Regions from separate parts of the Pseudoalteromonas sp. S1727 genome, predicted to be linked through region 2. Evidence: predicted binding sites of a transcription regulator. Region 2 holds the regulator's gene; each other region holds the start of a gene.

Region 1 (7,104 bases), on a different contig from region 2:
GAGGCTAAACCTACCTGCTCTAAACATTGCTCTATGCGGCGTTTACGCTCATTGGCTTTAATGCCTCTATAGCGCAGTGGTACTTCAATATTCTCGTATAAATTTAAATCAGGAATAAGGTTAAAACCTTGGAAAATAAAGCCAATTTTTTGGTTACGAACGTCGGCGCGTTGATTGTCATTGAGTTTACCGACATCAATGCCATCAAGTAGATATTGACCACTACTAAAAGGCTCTAACATACCTGCGATGTTTAAAAAGGTGGTTTTTCCTGAGCCGCTAGGACCGGTTACTGCAATGAACTCGCCTTCTTCTACGTGTAAATTAAAGTCACGTAATGCATGAGTTTGTACCATTTCTGTTTGGTACAGCTTGCTGATGTTATTCATCTTAAGCATGAGTTGCTCCTTGTAATATAGTTGTTCTTATCTAAGTAATAATGTTGGTGCTTGTTTAAAGTTGTCGTAACTGGATATGATCAGTTGATCACCGGGGCTGACACCTTGTAGCAATTCTATTGCGTTGATACTGCTTGCACCGGTTGTGATTTTTACCAGTTGCGCGGTATCGCCGATGACTTTGTAAGCTTGTGTACCACCTTGCTGCATGAATGCCCCGCGTTTTACTTGCAATACGTCATCACGGTTTTCTAATAAAATCCGTGCCGTTAAGCGTTGGTTTTGGCGAATACCTTCGAGCTCTTTATCAAAGCGCACTCGAGTGGTCACTTCACGATTATTAACTTCAGGTGAAATTGCCGATAACACACCGGTCACTTTTTTTGCCCCAAGTGTTAGCTCAACTTCCATTCCGAGTCCTAGCTCATTGGCATAACTTTCAGGTACTTGCAGTTGTGCTTCAAAGTTACTTAAATCAACCAAAGTCATCAAAGGTTGACTTTGCGTTACAGCTTCTTTTTGTTGCACCAGTAAGTTACCAACAATACCGTTGACGCTGGCTTTAATTGTTAAGTTGCTAACTTGGCGGTTTAAGTCATCCACAATCAATTGTTGACGAGCAAGATCACGCTCTGCTGCTTTGAGCTCAAATGCAAGGGTATCTTTTGCAAGTGTCACTTCTTGTTGAGCGTGTTTATAAGAAAGTTTGGCACGAGCGAGATCATCGACTGCTTTTTCTAAATCAATCTGGCTGATCAAGTTTTTTTCGATAGAAAGCTTAGCACGGCGGTTTTCTCTGTCTGCTGCATTAAGTTCTACTTGGGCAAGTTCTAATGTCTTTGTTAGGCTAAGTTTTTGGCGACGCGCTTCTAAATGCTTACGCTGTAACTCGCCATCAAGACGTGCTAATACAGATAGTTGTTGTTTTAATTCGTTGGTCAATTCTGGGCTTTCGACTAGCGCGATAGTATCACCTTGGTTAACTTGATCCCCAGCTTTTACCAGTAAATCAACGTAGCCACGTTGTGGGCTATACACTTTAGGGGCGGTTGCAGCGACAATTTTACCGCTGGCAGCAACATCACGAACTAGACGGCTCATATTAACTGTTGCGATCTGTAATGAAGCCCGATCAACAGAAATACTGCCTGAGTTACTACCCATAAACGCTTGGGCACACAAAGCAATAATGGCCAGTGTTAGTACAACAAGGGTGATGGGCTTTTTATAACTGCGTTTAGGTGTCACGCTAGTATCTTGTGCACTGGTATCTTTTATCATGGGTGATCCTTAAATATGTTTATCTTCGAAATAAGTGATCATCAAAGTCACTGCAAATACAGTGATAGGTGAAACTAAAAATAGACTGAGAATAAACATAAAGAGTGTCCTGTAATTAACTTGTACTGTTTATTCGAATATCGTGCCAACAATTAATTCATTAATTTTCAATTGCTTATCTTTTTATCGAGAAATAAATGTGTCCGTGGACAGATCAAGTGTCCGCGGCGGACAGTTATTCTCAATCGCTTTCCGTTTAGGGAAAGCGACTCACTGATTACATAAAACTGGAATGGGTAATTTATGCAATTATGCTTATTTTTATTGATAGTTATGCATTACTTTGCTAATTCTCAACGGGGATTAAAAACAAGTTAGTTTAAGCTTTTACTCTAAGTTGATTGTGGATAACGATTCACGCATACAGAAAACGATAATAAATAACAATATAGATAAAATGCACATAACGCAGTTTAATGAATAAATATTCACTTTTGAGTGTGTTTACGTTGACGTAAACTGCAGCATTGCTGTGGGGGCTTTTTTACAACTTGTTAAATATGACACCAGTGTCATAAAAAAATAATGGCTGAATTACCGCTAATTGTTAAAAATTAAGATGAAATAAAAAGATTGTTTTGTAGTGAGAAATATTCAAGAATGTGAATATGTATTCAAAATGCTATTGACTCTATGTATAATTGGCGATAGTTTTGACTGTCTGCTAGCACACCGTCAAAAAGGTCATTCATAGCTAGCTGTTGTAGCAAGGGGAGGGGTCTATGTTATACGACTCAAAATTAGAAAAAGATAATTGTGGCTTTGGCTTAATTGCCCAAGTCAATGGTCAAGCAAGTCATCGCTTAATTCGTACAGCGATCACGGGCTTAGACCGTATGGAACACCGTGGTGGTATTTCTGCCGACGGTAAAACAGGCGATGGCTGTGGTTTATTATTACAAAAACCAGATAGCTTTTTTCGTGCAATCGCCAGCGAGAATAATTGGCACTTGGGTAAAAATTATGCCGTAGGTATGATTTTCTTAAATTCAGATCCAGTACTTGCGCAAACAGCAAAAGATATATTGAGTGAAGAACTCGAAAAAGAAACCCTCAATATTCAAGGTTGGCGTGTTGTACCTACAGATCCATCGTGCCTAGGACCTATTGCGAAAAAGCAATTGCCAGGTTTTGAGCAAATTTTTGTAAATGCACCTGAAGGCTGGCGTCCAAAAGATTTAGAACGTCGCTTGTATGTTGCGCGTCGTCGTGCTGAAAAACGTTTGAGCAGCGATGAAGGCTTTTACATTGCTAGCTTATCGGGTCTTGTGACTATCTACAAAGGCTTAATGATGCCTGTGGATCTGCCTAACTTCTACTTAGATTTAGCAGATATCCGCATGACTAGTGCAATATGTGTTTTCCACCAACGTTTCTCAACTAATACGCAACCACGTTGGCCTTTGGCTCAACCGTTCCGTTATTTAGCGCACAATGGTGAGATCAACACAATTCAAGGTAACCGTCAGTGGGCACGCGCGCGCTCTTATAAATTCGCATCGCCGCTTATTCCAGATTTACAATCTGCCGCGCCTTTTGTAAATGAAACCGGTTCGGATTCATCAAGTCTTGATAATATGCTTGAGCTATTTTTAGCCGGTGGCATGGATTTATTCCGCGCTATGCGTATGCTTGTGCCGCCTGCATGGCAGAAAAACCGTGCTATGGATGATGACCTACGCGCGTTTTATGATTTTAACTCAATGCACATGGAGCCTTGGGATGGTCCAGCGGGCATTGTTATGTCAGATGGTCGCTTTGCAGCGTGTAACTTAGACCGTAATGGTTTACGTCCTGCGCGTTATGTGATCACTCAAGATGGTTTTATTACATTAGCATCAGAGGTGGGTATTTGGGATTACACCGCTGATGAAGTCGTTGAAAAAGGCCGTGTGGGTCCTGGTGAGTTATTAGTTATTGATACTCAACAAGGTAAAATTTGGCATTCAGATGAAATTGACCAAGATTTAAAATCACGCCATCCTTATAAAGCATGGCTTGAGGCCAATGTTAAACGTTTAACCCCATTTGAACAGTTATCAGAGCAAGATGCAGGCAACCGTTCATTTGATAATGAAACATTGCTTAAATACCAAAAAATGTTTGGTTACACTAATGAAGAGCTTGATAGCGTTATTCGTGTAATGGGTGAAATTGGCCAAGAAGCCACAGGCTCAATGGGTGATGATACGCCATTTGCAGTGCTTTCTGAGGGCAATCGCTCGTTGTTTGATTACTTCCGCCAAAAGTTTGCGCAAGTAACGAATCCACCAATCGACCCACTGCGTGAAAACCATGTTATGTCATTAGCGACGTGTATTGGTAGTGAACAAAACGTATTTAATGAGACTACGGGCCACGCAAAACGCCTACAGTTTGATACGCCAATTTTAATGTATGCTGATATGCAACAGTTACTTAGTGCTGACCAAGCGCACTACAGCTACTGTAAAATTGATATCACGTACAGTAAAGAAGAAGGTTTGGCAGATGCGGTAACCCGTATTTGTGATGAAGCACAAGAAAAAGCCGCTGGTGGCTGTGTCATGCTGTTTCTAAGCGACCGTAACTTTAGCGAAGATAGATTACCAATTCCTGCTGCTATGGCGGTAGGTGCTGTACAAAAACGCCTTGTTGATAATAACTTACGTTGTGAATCAAACATCATTATTGAAACCGGTAGTGTGCGTGATGCGCATCAATTTGCCGTCTTAATTGGCTTCGGTGCAACAGCAATTTACCCATACTTAGCTTATGAATCACTGGTTGCAATGAGTGATTCAAAAGTGATTAACAAAAGCTATTGTGAAGTTACGCTTGCTTATCGTAATGCCATCAATAAAGGCTTGTACAAGATCATGTCAAAAATGGGTATTAGTACCGTGGCATCGTATCGTTGTTCAATGTTATTTGAGGCGGTTGGTTTATCTGATGCGATTGTTGATACCTGCTTTAATGGTGTTGCAAGCCGTATTAAAGGCGCATGCTTTACCGATTTTGATGACGACCAGCGTAAACTACATACCTTGGCTTTTAGTAAGCGTAAATTACTGAGCCATGGCGGCTTATTAAAATATGTTCACGGTGGTGAATATCACGCGTATAACCCTGATGTTATTCAAACACTGCAAAAAGCAGTTCGCTCAGGTGAATACAGTGATTACAGTGTATATGCTGATTTGGTTAATAAACGCCCAATCGCTACATTGCGTGACATGTTAGCACTGAAACTGCCTGCGGAAGGTATCAGCATTGATGACGTTGAACCTGCAACTGAGCTATATAAGCGTTTTGACTCTGCAGCAATGAGTATTGGTGCATTATCACCAGAGGCGCACGAAGCACTAGCAATTGCGATGAACCGTTTAGGCGGTTGCTCAAACTCAGGTGAGGGTGGTGAAGATAAACTACGCTATGGTACTGAGAAAAACTCGCGTATCAAGCAAGTTGCGTCGGGTCGGTTTGGTGTAACTCCGCATTATCTTCGTAGTGCAGATGTAATTCAAATCAAAGTAGCGCAAGGTGCAAAACCAGGCGAAGGTGGCCAATTACCGGGTGAAAAAGTCACGCCGTACATTGCCAAACTGCGTTATTCGGTACCGGGTGTAACTTTGATTTCACCACCACCGCATCACGATATTTATTCGATTGAAGATTTAGCTCAGCTAATTTTCGATTTAAAACAAGTTAATCCTAAAGCGTTGATCTCAGTGAAACTGGTTTCAGAGCCTGGTGTAGGTACAATCGCAACCGGTGTTGCTAAAGCTTATGCCGATCTAATTACGATTTCAGGCTATGACGGTGGTACAGGTGCAAGCCCATTAACCTCTGTTAAATACGCAGGTAGTCCGTGGGAACTTGGCCTTGCTGAAACACAGCAAGCACTGGTTGAAAACGGCTTACGCCATCGTATTCGCTTGCAAACAGACGGTGGTTTAAAAACCGGTCTCGATATCATAAAAGCGGCGATTTTAGGTGCTGAAAGCTTTGGTTTTGGTACCGGACCTATGGTGGCACTTGGCTGTAAATATCTACGTATCTGTCATTTAAATAACTGTGCAACCGGTGTTGCAACACAAGACGATACATTACGTCAGAAGCACTATCATGGTCTTCCTGAGATGGCGATGAACTACTTTAAGTTCATCGCTCAAGAAGCACGTGAGATCATGGCAAGCTTAGGTGTAGCTCGATTAACCGACTTAATTGGTCGTCTTGATTTACTTGAAGCCATTGAAGGCAAAACGGCTAAGCAGCAAAAAATTGACTTATCGTCAGTGATTGCTCAGCCAAATAATCCAACGGGTGAAACCTTGTATTGCAGCGCGCCAAATTCGTCGCATTACTTAGGTAAGTTAAACGAAACGTTATTAGCTAAAGCACAGCAAGCAATTGATGAAAGTAGTGGTATCTCACTGGTGAGCCGTATTTGTAATACCGACCGCTCAGTGGGCGCAATGCTCTCTGGCTATATTGCTGATAAGCATGGTAACCAAGGCATGGCCGCAGATCCTGTATCAATTGAACTACATGGTACAGCAGGGCAATCATTCGGAGTATGGAATGCTGGTGGTCTTGAAATGACCCTTGTTGGTGATGCGAACGATTACGTTGGTAAAGGCATGGCTGGTGGCAAGTTGGTGATCCGCCCACCATTGGGTTCATCATTTAAGAGTCATAAAGCAACCATCGCAGGTAATACTTGTTTATATGGTGCAACTGGCGGCAAATTATTTGCTGCAGGTTGTGCGGGTGAGCGCTTTGCTGTTCGTAACTCAGGCGTACAAGCAGTTGTTGAAGGTGTTGGTGATAATGGCTGTGAATACATGACTGGCGGCGTAGTGTGTGTGCTGGGTAATGTCGGTGTGAACTTTGGTGCAGGTATGACTGGTGGTTTTGCCTACATTTTGGATGAGCGCAATGATTTTGAAAAACGCATTAATCCAGAGTTAGTTGAAGTGGTGTTATTAGATGAGTTAGCGTCACACCAAGAGCACCTACGTGGGCTTATTGCTGAGCACTTAGAACTTACAGGTTCAAGCCGTGCAGAAAGCATTTTAGCTAAGTTTGAAAGCTATTTACCAAAATTCAAATTAGTTAAGCCAAAATCAAGTGATGTAAAAAGTTTACTCGGGCATCGCGCTCGCAGTAGTGCTGAACTTCGTGTTCAAGCACAGTAAGGGGGTAGTATGAGCGAGAATGTATATCAATTTATAGACGTGCAGCGGGTTGATCCCCGCAAAAAGCCGATTTCAGCACGTAAAAAGTCATTTGTTGAAATTTACGAACCCTTTTCAGAGAATCAAGTAAACTCGCAAGCGGATCGTTGTCTTGATTGTGGTAACCCATATTGTGAATGGAAATG
Region 2 (7,104 bases):
ACCTAAGTGGCCTATAGAGCACACTCTGCATAAAAAACACTTGGGTATAGATTAGTAACAGACTTAAAACAAAAAACCCCGCAAAGGCGGGGTTTTTTAAGAACCGGCTCTGATTACTCAGATACGATGCTTACGTATTTACGGTTTAAAGGACCTTTTTGTTCAAATTGAACTTTACCATCCGCTTTTGCGAAGATAGTGTGGTCTTTACCGATACCTACGTTTACGCCTGCGTGAAATTTAGTTCCACGTTGACGAACAATGATGCTTCCCGCTAGAACTGATTCGCCACCAAAACGCTTAACACCTAGGCGTTTGCTTTCTGAATCGCGACCGTTACGAGTACTACCAGCTGCTTTTTTATGTGCCATTTCTAAGTACCTCTAATTAAGCGCTAATGCCAGTGATTTTAACTTCTGTGAACCATTGACGATGGCCCATTTGCTTACGAGAATGCTTACGGCGTCTAAATTTAACAACCTTAATCTTCTCACCGCGACCATGTGAAACAACCTCAGCTGTTATTTTACCACCGTTTACGAACGGTACACCGATCTCGATTTTCTCACCATCAGCAACTAAAAGTACTGAATCAAATTCAACTGCTGCACCAGTCTCAACGTCTAATTTCTCAAGACGAATTGTTTGACCTTCAGTCACACGGTGCTGTTTACCACCACTTTGGAAAACCGCGTACATAATTAACTCCGTCTGTGCGCCCTCAAATCGACGCAACTAAAATATTATTCAATAGGGCGCGAAGTTTACGCTAATGTGCAAAAACTAGCAAGCCTGTTTTATTAATTAAATGAATAAAAAATAGCTGCATTGAGAGCGATTCAATATTTTCCTCCATTTTATATTAAATTGGCATTATGCCAAGCCTTTTTAGCGTTTGATGACAAATAAATTACACCATGCGCAAACTACCTCAAGGAATAAAAATAAGCATGTTGAATTGGCGTTAATTTCTTAAATAAAAAAGTTATCTTTACTAATTAAGGTTAAATTAAGCTGCATAACCGTGTTTTTTCAGCGAATCGTCACAAACTGTCGAGCAAAGCCGTTTTTTGTTGTACAATCAGCCCCGTATACCCATTAAATTTGGCTCGGAGATCAATGGATATAAAAGCTATCCAGGCGTTAATCGAAAACGATATGAATGACGTCAATCAACTAATTTACGCACAAATGCGCTCTGATGTAGCACTCGTCAATCAGCTCGGCTTATATATAGTGAACAGTGGCGGCAAGCGTGTTCGCCCTATGTTAGCTATTTTGGCGGCTAAGGCGCTTGGCTATGAAGGCAAAGATCATATCACTTTAGCAACTATTGTTGAATTTATTCACACGGCGACATTATTACATGATGATGTTGTTGATGAATCAAATTTACGTCGCGGTACACCAACAGCCAATGCTGAGTTTGGTAATGCTGCAAGCGTGTTGGTTGGTGACTTTATTTACACCCGCTCATTTCAGCTGATGGTAGGACTTGGCAAAATGCAAGTGATGCAAATACTTGCCGATGCCACCAATGTCATTGCCGAAGGCGAAGTATTACAACTAATGAATTGTAATGACCCTGATACCACTGAAGACAGTTATATGCAGGTTATTTACTCTAAGACTGCAAAGTTATTTGAAGCAGCCACAGGCCTTGCAGCTATTATTACCGAGCAGGATGCAGCAACATTAAAAGCACTCAATTTATACGGCATGCATTTGGGCACCGCTTTTCAACTCGTTGATGATGTACTTGATTACAATGCAGATGCAGAGCAACTAGGGAAGAATATCGGTGACGATTTAGCTGAAGGTAAGCCAACACTGCCTTTGCTTTACGCCATGCGTCACGGTAATGAAGAACAAGTACAGTTAATTCGCGATGCCATTGAACACAATAACGGTATGGATCATTTAGAGGCGATTTTAACAGCCCTAACCCAGACCAAAGCCCTAGAGTTCACAATGGATAAAGCAAACGAAGAAGCTGATAAGGCAATTGCCTGTTTAGCTGTATTAGATGAATCGCCATATAAAGAGGCTTTAATTAGCCTTGCCCGAATAGCGGTCGATCGCAGTCATTAATAACCGGTATTAAATACACAATACTTCGAGCATAAAAAAGCCTGCAATTGCAGGCTTTTTAATCTTTACCTCAACTAACAGCCGAGGTAAATCAAGCTTATGCGTTGATGAAATCAACACCTTCTTGAATGTCTTTTTTCAGCGTATCTAGCATGTCGTTTTTAGCTTGCTCTTCAAATGCGCTTAGTTCGCCGTAAGCAAGAATTTCTTCTACGCCGTTTTTACCTAAACGTACTGGGTGTGCAAAGTATGCAGCATCGCCGCCTTCAACAGCAACATAAGCGTAATCAACAACGTCTTCGCCTTGTAGACCTTTAACTAAAGACATACAAAAACGAGCTGCTGCTGCGCCCATTGATAATGTAGCTGAACCACCGCCCGCTTTAGCGTTTACTACTTCAGTACCTGCATTTTGGATACGTGGAGTAAGTGCAGCAACTTCTTCATCTGTGAAAGTAACACCTTCAACTTGAGAAAGTAGAGGTAGAATCGTTGTGCCTGAGTGACCACCAATAACTGGTACTTTAACAGTAGCCACATCAACACCTTTAAGCTCAGCAACAAATGCTTCTGAACGGATCACATCTAAAGTAGTGATACCGAAAACGCGCTTAGCATCGTAAGTACCCGCTTTTTTGAATACTTCAGCAACAATTGGCACAGTACCGTTTACTGGGTTAGTGATAATACCCACTAATGCTTTAGGGCAGTTAGCAACAATGCCTTCAGCTAGCGTTTTAATAATACCAGCATTTACGTTGAATAAATCAGCACGGTCCATACCAGGCTTACGTGGCATGCCAGCTGGGATAAGAACGATATCACAACCAGTTAATGCTTGATCAAGTGCGTCAGCACCAAAACCAGCTACTTTAACGTCAGTTGGGATGTGAGAAAGATCAACAGCAACACCAGGAACAACTGGAGCAACATCATAAAGTGATAATTCAGAACCAGCTGGTAAGCCTGTTTTTAATAATAAAGACAACGCTTGGCCGATACCGCCAGCAGCACCTAATACAGCAACTTTCATTGGAATTCTCCGTAATTTGAGGTAGGAAATATTTGTGGCTCTAAAGATAATGAAATTAACGCCTAAAGACAAATTTATCCTGCTTATTTTGCATATAATTTCGACCATAGTTGTAAATTTTTTTATTTACAACGGCGAAAGAGTACGCAAAGCTAAACAACTACTGCATAAATATTCATTTTTGTGTAGAATTTAGGTCATCAAATAACAGAGCAGAACAACCACATGCAACCACAAGATAAACAAGAAGCGTTAGTTAAAGCCTTTAAATCACTTTTAAAAGAAGAGAATTTTGGTTCTCAAGGCGAGATCGTCGATGCTTTAAAAGAACAAGGCTTTGATAATATCAGCCAAAGTAAAGTTTCACGCATGTTGAGCAAGTTTGGCGCCGTTCGTACCCGCAATGCCAAACAAGAAATGGTTTACTGCTTACCCGCTGAAATGGGGGTGCCTACCGCAAAAAGCCCGTTACGTCAGTTGGTAATTGATATTATGCATAACGAAATGATGATCATCATTCGCACCAGCCCAGGTGCGGCACAACTGATCGCCCGTTTATTAGATTCATTAGGTAAAGCAGATGGTGTGCTGGGAACAATTGCCGGTGATGATACTATTTTTATCGCCCCCGCAAAAATCTCCGAAATTGATGTAACGTTAGAGCGCGTACGCACTCTATTTGATACAGTTTAAAGCTGCTTTAAGAAATTAATTGATGGGGCGAAAAATGCTGAACCCATATCAGCTTGCGTAAAATCGAGCCAGTGGTCATAGCAATCGCCCTGCCCTAATCTACTCAATAGCATTTGCTCAAACGCATTACCCTGCGCCGCATAGCTGATCGCTAATATCCCTTGCTCATAAACATCACCATACGGCATGTTTTGATTTAGCTGCAGTGGCTGCCCTTGCTCATTCTTAAGTTCAGTGCGGGTAGCATGACTGTTGTCCTGTGCCGGCTCTATTAACTTATTGTCTAAGCGCGTACGGCCCATAATTTGTTCTTGTTCACTCAGCGGCAGATTTTGCCATACACTCAAGTCATGTTTATAACGTTGCACATGCACATAACTCCCTTGATCTTCAAAGTGTTCGGGTTTATAAATGAGTGCAGTAAGGCGCTTTTGACGGCCATGCGGAGTATCACCACCGAGGATAAAACCGTTAAAATCACGCCCATCAAGAAACCGAAAATTTCTTACTTGCTCAACAAGCTCAACATCAGGGGCGAATAACTTAAGCACTTGTAACGCAAACAGGTGATTCACATCTTCTCTGTCAGAACGAATTTGTACAAATAAATCAAATGGCTGTGCACCCATAACATGATCGTTATGGGTGATGTTAGGAAAACTCTGTAGTTGACTCGGCAGGAATTCTGGCAATATATGTGGCCAATACTGCGCCCCTACCGCAACCACGCTAGAGAGCATAGATTCAGAAAACTGATCCGCAAACTCATCTTGAATCGCGCTAACATATTTTAATTTTTTGCGTAATGACTCATCGTGACCATCAAGTACATTAAAAAATAAATGTAAACCGTGCAAGTTTGCTTCAGCACAAATCCCTGACTGCGCTTGCGCCATGATATTTCCTTAACTCAAAAAGTCCTACACGGCGTAACGCGAATGTAGTTATTCAGCGAAAAAATTAACCGTGTGCGGTGTTATTCTTATAGTGACATCTTCATTTACTAAAAATGATTGACCCGACTGAGCAGCAACATCAATTTCTTGCCCTTCAATCATGACTTTATAGACAAAGTGCGAGCCAACGAAACGACGGTTTAATACAGTCACCGTGTTTACACTACTGTGTTTTGATTGCAAAGGCGTTAGTTCTAAATGATGCGGGCGAACATAGAGTTGCCCAACGCGCCTTGCATGACTGTGTGCAAGCAGTGACTCAACTCGCCCAAAAGCAGTACTGTATTCAGTTGCTGTTAATGCTTCAGCGTCTAAGTATATGCCCTGACCAAGAAATTCTGCAACCACCTTTGAGTTTGGCGTGTTAAAAAGCTGCTCAGGCGTGCCTTGTTGCGCAATTTTACCGCAGTCCATAATCGCGAGTGTATCGGCGAAGGCAAAGGCCTCTTCTTTTGAATGAGTGACAAATACAGCGGATACTTGCTGATTTTTAATAATGCGCCGAATATCTGCAATAAGTTCAAAACGCACTTGAGTATCAATATTTGAAAACGGCTCGTCTAATAACAATAAACTGGGCTTATAAGCCAGCGCTCTGGCAATAGCTACCCGCTGCTGTTGGCCACCCGAGAGTTGATGGGGAAAACGTTTTTCACAGCCAACTAAGTGCACAAGCTCAAGCATTTCATTAACCCGTTGCTGTTTTTGTATTTTGCTCATTTTTGTTAAGCCAAAAGCAATATTATCAGCTACTGTTAAGTGCGGGAACAACGCATAATCTTGAAACATCATGCCAATATTACGGTATTCAGGCGCTAAAAATGTGCGTTCATCGCTAACAAGCTTACCACCAATAAATACCTTTCCTTGCTTGGTTGCTAGCAACCCTGCAATCGCTTTTAAGGTGGTGGTTTTACCGCAGCCACTGGCGCCAAGCAAACAGACAATCTCATCTTGAGCGACGACCAAATCCAACCCTGTTATTACTGGCGTGCCGTTATACTGATACGATAAATTTTCTAACACTAAACTGCTCATTTAACTTCTCATTTAGCTACGTTGCTCCATCGAGCGATTAACAAAATACAAAGGTACTAACCCAACCAATACAATTGCTAACGCTGAAATGGAGGCTAATTCTAATTGTTCATCACTAACATATTGAAAAACATGGGTAGCGAGTGTTTCAAAATTAAACGGCCTGAGTAATAAAGCGGCTGGTAACTCTTTCATACATTCTATGAACACCAACAGCGCAGCCGTTAAGATACCCCGCCGTAACAACGGGATATGTACCTTACGTAATGTTTGAGCTTGGCTTTTTCCCATTGATTGGCTTGCCATATCTAGGGAGGGGCTAATACGCATAAAGCTTGCCTCAACAGCGCCGTGAGCAATCGCATAAAAACGCACCACATAAGCAAAAATGATAGCAAATAAAGTACCGCTCAATAATAAGCCGGGTGAAAAACCCGCGGGTTCTAACCACGTGTTTAATTTATCATCGAGTAAGGTTAAAGGTAGCAATACAGCTATTGCTAATACCGTACCGGGCAATGCGTAGCCAATACTGGCTAAGCGCCCAGGAATAAGCGGATACGCTTGCTTAGCAATACGCTGATAAAACACCACAAGTAAGCTCAGCGCAATTGTTACTACACTCACAATAATTGCGACTTTAAAGCTTTGCCATGCATAAAAGAAAAAGGCACTATTCCACGCTTGCTCAGCATATGAAATTGCATAACCCACCAATACTGCAACAGGTAGTACAAAGGCAAAAAACAGCACCACAAAACAAAATGCGGTTGCTAACCATGCGCTTTTGCCCGTTAAGGTATATAACGTATCACTATTAACCCCTGATTGACGTTCGAATACCGCTTGATTACGGCGACTGTAACGCTCCATTGTCAGCGCAAGAAATAAAATAAGCAGCATAATTGCTGATATTTTTGCAGCTGCCGTTAAGGAGTAATACCCTAACCACGTATCGTATACCGCCGTTGTTAACGTGCTTACAGCAAAGTAATTTACCGTTGCAAAATCAGCCATTGCTTCCATACTAATAAGCGCAAGCCCTGCCACAATAGCACCACGCGACAGCGGTAAACTAACCTTATAAAAGCTATGTCTAGGTGAATGTCCCATTAACTGGCTAGCCTGTACTAACTTAAATGATTGCTCGCGTAACGCAGTTTTAAAAATCAAATAAAGGTACGGATACAACACTAACGCAATCATCATAATTGCACCAGGTAAAGTGCGGATATCAAAAAACCAATAATCGGAGGGGGCTTGCCAACCAAACCAGTTTCTCAGTGCTATTTG
Region 3 (7,104 bases), on a different contig from region 2:
CTCGGGTGATATTGATAATGCACTGATGATCACTATGACAGGCATCGCTGCAGGTATGCGTAATACCGGTTAGTGCCTTTATTTTATGGCTTCATTGTGCTCTTTTGCAGCTTTGGGGCCATCAATTGGTAATGTGATCACAAACCGTGCGCCGTTCTCACAAGGCTCGGCGCATATATTACCAAATAAATTAGATTTTACCGCATTAAACACCACGTTCAGTCCTAACCCTAAATGATTTCCGCCTGGGTTGGTGGAATAAAACGGCGTAAAAATATCTTTTAAGATAGCGTTATCTATCCCGCTGCCATTATCTTGGAAAACAATGATCACTTGGTCATCACGCTGTTGAATATCAATGCTGATTAATGCATTGTCAGTATTATTAAAGCCATGTTCATAAGCATTAATGGCTAAGGTTTTAAATATGTCACCCAGGATCGATGGGTACGTAGTAATGCTTAACTCTGCACCACTAAACTCACATGTAATTTCTTTAGAAAGATAACTTTGTAATGTGCTCATTCGTTCAGTGAGAAAGCTGTTCAGCTCAATCTTGCTCATCGGTTTATCTAACGCAATGGAGACATTTAACGCTTTAAATTCTTCAATCATGGTGGCTAACCGATTAATATTGCTGATCACTAAATCTTTAGCTGTATTACTTTGTTGAATAAAAACATTAAAGTCACTAGGAGAGAGTGTTTTATTATGAAACTTTTGTTCAAGTAGTTGTAAGTTGTCTTGAATAAACGAACTGGCCGTAACAATAGTGCCAATGGGTGTATTTAACTGATGAGCCATACCGGAAACCAGTGCTGTGAGCGAAGCCATTTTTTCAACCTCGATTAAGTGAGATTGTGTGTTGGTGAGCACCTCTAAGGTATTTGCCAGTTCTTTCTTTTGATTATGAACACTGCGAATGGCGTACATGGCACCAAGCAGTAGTACCACTAATGAAATTGTGATGGTTAAAGATAGCTCTTTGAATGCTTTTGCTTCTGTTGCTTTAATTTGTTGCTCTTTGGTTAGATTAGCTATTTTTAACTCTTTACCTGCTATATCCACTTCAGCGATTGCTTTGGCTAAATTTACATTAGATTGGCGCAGTAACAGCGCTTGTTTACTTTGGTTATATTGTTTGTAGGCGATTAAAGCAGTTTCAAAGTCCCCGGTCGACTCTGAGAGTGAGGCTGAAAATTCGCTTACAGTGGCGGTTAAACTTAAATTTTTGAGTTGCTTAGCTTGCTGTTGTATTTCTTGAGTTAACAGCTTTGCTTTCTCTGTTTCGCCCATTTGATGGTAAGTTTTAGCAAGCGATAGCTTAGCGTTGATCAGCTCAACAGGCGTGCCACTATTGGTAAATAATAAAATAGCTTGTTGTATATAATTTACCGAGCTTGGATAGTTTTCAGTTTCTCGTTCAATTTGACCTAATAATTGATAGCTCCACGATAAATGGTAATCAAATTGATTAGCCCGTTGTAATGTTATTGCACGATCAAGTAGCTCTTTTGCTGCTTGGTACTGTTGTTTTGCCACCATCACTTTCGCTAAATTGGTCATTGCAATCGAGAAATCTAACGGCTTATTGAGTGTTTTAGTGTATTCATAGTATTGAGTAAAAACATGTTCAGCTTCATCAAGCTTATGTAATGCAAGGTATACTTCGCCAATGTTATTTTCAGTTTGATGCACTAATTCTTTTTTTCGTAAATTGGCTTGTTCAAGGGCCTGCAAAAAGTAATTAAGTGCTTGTTCGTACAGAGCAAGTTTAGAGTAAATTCCACCGCTAATATTATAATATCCATAGATTAAAGTGGGATCATTTGAACGTAAGGTCATGGCTTTATAAGTGACCAAAGTACGCATTGCTTCTTCAAGTTGATCAGTTTCTAGTTGGAACCAAGCTTTGTAATTGAGTACTTTAATTTGTTGTTCAAGAGTGAGCTCTTTGGTATCTAGAATAGTGTTAGTGAAATCTATTGCAGTGACCGGGTTCTCAGCATAAGCAGTGCGAATATTTTGCCTGAGTTCTTCATATTCAGAGTCAGTAAGAGGCGCTGCAAAAAGTGTTGCGCTAAAAATTAGTAAATATACACATGCGACGATACGAAAAAAGAACGACAGTATCATAATGAGGGGCTTACCTTGTATACAGCATTTACTTAGTATAGCGAAGAATTGTTATTTTTCACCGCGCCATTAGTATCATTTCAGCAACAAAACTAATCCTTTGGGTTGGTTTTGCGCTCTGGTCAGACCTGATTTATTGTTAGATATTGACTGTTTTTATATTTTATCTAGAATGTCGGCTGTTTTGCCATTGGGGCAAGTGTGTTAATTACCGAGTAGTAAAATGTCGAATGTGTCTACTTGCATCACCTATGATGCATCCACGTCGTTGATCATGATGACGCTCAGAGGGACAGCAAGTGCACAGGATGTGATAAATTTTTATCAAATAGCGCAGCAGTATGTGTCTATGTATGGCAGCAATAAATTATTGGTTGATGTGTCCGAGTTGACCCATAAATTTCCCGCAAGTGATTTGATAACGATAATGCCAGCAATTTCAAATTGGTTAGCTCGTTGTTTTGTTGCGCGAGTAGTAAGCTTTGATGGCTTTATGCACGATTTGTTTTTGCAAAAGGCAAAACGTTTCGATATTAAAGCCGAAAACTTTGATTGTTTTAATAGCGCTAAAAATTGGTTAGTAAATCAACCTAGCATTTAAGCGTTGAACATTTTAGACTAGTTAGCCATTAAATTATGAAACTAGTCTATGCCTACAACATCTCTTCAAACAGCCACTGCTTTTAGCTTTAGTGCTGGGCAACAACAACAGTTGTATCTAACAATAAAACGCCATGCGGGTATTTTACCCAGCACTGATGTGGCAGCTCTGTGTCAACAGTATAACCAGCCGGTGGATGTAATTTTACGTGCTTGTCTTCCTATTGCGGCACAGTTTGCCGTTGCACCTATTTCGCAATTTTTTGTAGGTGCAATAGTGTGCGGTCTTGATGCACAAGGTGAGCAACATTTTTATTTTGGCGCGAATGTTGAATTTACCCAGCAGGCATTAAGCCTTGTGGTACACGCGGAGCAATCTGCTATTAATAATGCGTGGCTCAATGGGGCGAAAAAAATTGTAAAAATTGCTATCAGCGATGCACCATGCGGCTATTGCCGCCAATTTATGAATGAATTGGCAGATGCACAGAGCTTTGATATTTTACTGCCAAAACAGCAGTTTAAATTAGCCGAGTTATTACCTTATGCATTTGGCCCACAGGATTTAGGTAATGCATATAGCCTCTTTAATCCTGCACCTCAATTGCATGGGTTTGCTGTAACGACTGAGTTTGATGAGCAGTTACTCAGTTGCGCGTTGGCAGCGTACGTTCCTTACTCGGGAAATTATAGCGCGGTTAAAATTAGCACGTTCGAAAATGGTGATTTTTATGGCTGTTATGCTGAGAATGCAGCGTATAGCCCAAGTTTATCGCCACTACAAAGTGCAGTAAGCCAACTACATTTAGCTGGTTTGACAATGAGTAAAGAGGTTGTCAAAGGGATTGAGTTATTGCAAACGCAAGGCAAGGAAAATCAGTTAACTGCCAGTCAAGCAGTACTGGCAAGTTATAATGACTTACCAGCACTGCAAAGCATCAGTTTACCATTGAAGATTAAACCAACAGTAATTTAGCAGCTTCGAGTACCACGGCGACGGACTTCTTCTCAATCTCGCCGTGATCTACATTTGGGATCTCTTGACGCGTACGATTGACTAATACCCCTGCGACACAAGCGGCTTTTAAACCAAGGGCAGCACACATAGTGAATAGTGTTGCTGATTCCATCTCATAGTTCATGACTCCCAGTTTTTGCCATTCTTCACAGCTACCTTGAAACGCTTTTGGTACATAACCTGAGTAGGTATCGTAACGTTCTTGCCCTGGGTAGAAAGTATCGCTTGATGCAGTAATACCAATATGAAAATCAATCCCTAAATTACCACAAGCTGTAACCATTGCTTGAGTGCTAAAAAAGTCGGATACAGCTGGAAAGCTAAGTGGTGCAAAGTGCTGGCTTGCGCCATCTAAACGCACAGAAGCTTGGCTAATTAAGATATCACCTTCATTTATATGTGGTTGAATAGCGCCTGTTGTGCCAATACGTAAGAACGTATCAACACCTAACTGTGCCAGCTCTTCCACAGCAATAGATGTTGAAGGGCCACCTATACCGGTTGAGCAAATCACCACAGAGTGACCATTGAGTTGCCCTAAATAAACGTGAAACTCACGGGTTTTAGCAAGACATGTGGGGTTTTCAAGAAACGTAGAAATACGGGCTGCACGATCTGGATCGCCTGGCACAATTGCCAATGTCGCGCCTTGTAAGTCGTTACGTGTGAGCCCTAAGTGAAATACCTTTTCCATAGCGAAGCCTTATTATTACTTTTGCTTTTAACGTGATAGCCACGTTAATTTTTAAAGAGTCGTTGTCAATTTAGCATAATTACCAGAATGTTAAATGCTGTACAGGACGGATGTCCGTTTTTATAAAATAGGGGGTGCTCTGTCTGATAACCAACTGCTTAGCTACCCGTTTAATCTTAAAAAATAAATAGACTTTAAGGTTTATTCATTGCATTTGAATAATCAAGCAGTCAGCACAGCGATGCAATAGCCAAGCCGGTTGACTTGTCTGTATAGACACTATATCTATCTTACTGAGTATATAATTTGAATTTATACGCTGTTTGAAAATAAAAGTTAAGCTTATGTTTTATATTAAGTAAATTGTTTTTTAGAAGGTGAGGCTGGTTTGGCTATTTGCACTTTTTTTGGGCCAACAACGCTAAATGAAGCTTTTATTAAATTTATTTTTTAGCAGTTTTCTTTTTGCATAATTACGCAAAAGAGCAAAGTGAGGAATCGTTATGAGCACACAATGGCAAACATTTAAAAGCAAAGTTGAGCACTGTTTATGCCCACCTGGTGATGGTGTTTTTACGGTGAATACCGCAAAAGAACGTAAAGCTGCACTGCGCATGAAACTCTATGGACAAGAAGATAATGTAGATACTTTGTGGCGTGACTCGTTAGACACTTTATCAAAGAGCCCATACAAAGCTGTTACGCTTGGGATCAGCTCTGATTGTGGTGGTGGAATACTACGTGGCGCTAACTGGGGGCCGTTATTTTTACGTTCCACCTTAATTGATCAACAGCCACAGGCTAAATCATTTGATTTAGGCGATGTGCGGGTTATTCCCCATTTATTGCATGATAAATACTTAAATGATGCAACTATCAGCAATTGCCAAAAAGCATTGTACGACAACCCAAACAGTGAGTATTACGTAAGCCCTTTATCTATTACGGAAGATGTCTGCGACAGCTTTTACGCAACCTTTAAAGATAAAGGTATTTTTGGTATTGGAGGCGATCACTCAATTAGTTACCCACTGACAAAAGCTTATTTAAAAGCCAAGCGTGAGCAAGGTAAACGTACTGCGATTATTCATTTTGATGCACATACAGATTTACTTGTTGAGCGTTTAGGTATCGATTTATGTTTTGGCTCATGGTGTACTCATATTTTAGAGTTCTTGCCTGCACCACATCACCTTATTCAATTTGGTATTCGTTCAAGTGGTAAACCTAAGGAGCACTGGGAATCGACATTCGGTATTAAGCAACATTGGGCGCATGAGATCATTGAACGTGGTGCACCAGCGGTTGCGGCTGAGGTGATTGCTCAGTTAAAGGCAGATAATGTGGATGAGCTTTATGTTAGTTTTGATATCGATGCTTTGGATGAAGAGTTTGCATCGGCAACGGGTACACCTGAAGGTAACGGCTTAACACCTAATCATGCATTAGATATATTAGTGGCATTAGCTGATGAGTTTCCGATAACTGGCGCAGATATGATGGAAATCGCACCATTTACAGATAGCTCGCTTGTTGGTCAATCAAGCTCTGAAACCACGCTGAGAGAAGGTGCGAAAATTTCCGCTTTTTTAATTAATGCGATGAATCAAGTAAAATAAAAATAAGCAGCATGCAATGACATGCTGCTTTTTTAATTCACAAATCAGTGATTCCCCGTTATATTTAATTTACGCTCAATCAAAACTTAAAATAATAATTTGTGGGGAAATAGTGGCTAAGTGGTGTTGTTTTTTATTCATAATTATTAGTAGTCAAAGTGTCGCTAAATTAAATATAGTGACTGAGCACTTTCCACCTGCCCAATACCTTGATGAAAATAACCAACTAGTGGGGGATATTGCTGATAAAGTACGCCGAGTGTTAGATGCTTCAGCGCTTGATTATGCAATATCAGTCAATGGCTGGAGTACAGCATTTAACATGGCGCTGCGTGATCCGCAGACATGTATTTTTTCGATGACGCGTTCAATTTCCCGTGAAAATAAATTTGTTTGGATTGCTAAATTAGCCGAGTTAGACGCTTATTTATATGCCTTAAACTCCAAAAATATAGCGATTACTTCCTTGGAGCAAGCAAAGCAATATCGGATTGCGGTATTAAAAGATAATTACAGCCACCATTACTTATTATCACAAGGTTTTGAAGAAGGTAAAAACCTGATGTTAATGAGTAGCTTTGATAATATTTTCCAAATAGTTCAAAACCGTAAAAACAGCATCGATATGGTTGTTTTACCCGAGCAACGTGCGCAATACGAACAAGCAAAAGGTGATATGGCTGATAAGTTATTACCTGTTTTACGATTGGATCTGGAGCAACCAGGGCTTTACTTTGCGTGTAATAAACAATTAGACAATCCTACCAAAACGAGACTCAGCAGCGCATTTAGTACCTATCAATAAGCTTTAAATAACTTTTAGCTTACTGATATTAAAAGCTTTTTAATATTACTTAAATTTCAATTGCCGAACCTTTAAAAGGGGCTATAATCCAGCTGCTTTTGCTTATAAAAGCGCTTATTTTTGGAGTTATAAATGGGTGACTTAATCGGGATTGGTTTGTTGATCTTGATCAGTGCGTTGTTTGCGATGTCGGAAATCGCCATTGCTGCATCGCGTAAAATTAAATTAAGAG

Evidence for each region. The regulator ArgR, encoded in region 2, controls arginine synthesis, uptake and breakdown. The targets are predictions, from matches to a motif close to ANTGAATANNTATTCANT.
Region 1: gltB (glutamate synthase large subunit) is a predicted target of ArgR. The motif match lies at 2,341-2,358, and genes of this name have one in related genera.
Region 3: CWB85_RS06285 (arginase family protein) is a predicted target of ArgR. The motif match lies at 4,913-4,930, and genes of this name have one in related genera.

Annotation. Positions count from the first base shown of each region.
Region 1 is NZ_PNDT01000080.1:1,359-8,462, reverse strand. It holds gene CWB85_RS16515 (ABC transporter ATP-binding protein) at 1-398, opposite strand, end outside; gene CWB85_RS16510 (efflux RND transporter periplasmic adaptor subunit) at 426-1,679, opposite strand; gene gltB (glutamate synthase large subunit) at 2,462-6,919, shown strand; gene CWB85_RS16500 (glutamate synthase small subunit GltD family protein) at 6,929-7,104, shown strand, end outside.
Region 2 is NZ_PNDT01000071.1:13,930-21,033, forward strand. It holds gene rpmA (50S ribosomal protein L27) at 114-371, opposite strand; gene rplU (50S ribosomal protein L21) at 388-699, opposite strand; gene ispB (octaprenyl diphosphate synthase) at 1,120-2,091, shown strand; gene mdh (malate dehydrogenase) at 2,189-3,124, opposite strand; gene argR (transcriptional regulator ArgR) at 3,350-3,817, shown strand; gene CWB85_RS15295 (Dyp-type peroxidase) at 3,814-4,713, opposite strand; gene CWB85_RS15300 (ABC transporter ATP-binding protein) at 4,762-5,811, opposite strand; gene CWB85_RS15305 (ABC transporter permease) at 5,824-7,104, opposite strand, start outside.
Region 3 is NZ_PNDT01000020.1:18,718-25,821, forward strand. It holds gene ppc (phosphoenolpyruvate carboxylase) at 1-73, shown strand, start outside; gene CWB85_RS06265 (tetratricopeptide repeat-containing sensor histidine kinase) at 79-2,136, opposite strand; gene CWB85_RS06270 (hypothetical protein) at 2,360-2,737, shown strand; gene cdd (cytidine deaminase) at 2,786-3,712, shown strand; gene udp (uridine phosphorylase) at 3,693-4,448, opposite strand; gene CWB85_RS06285 (arginase family protein) at 4,952-6,067, shown strand; gene CWB85_RS06290 (substrate-binding periplasmic protein) at 6,180-6,872, shown strand; gene paeA (polyamine export protein PaeA) at 7,005-7,104, shown strand, end outside.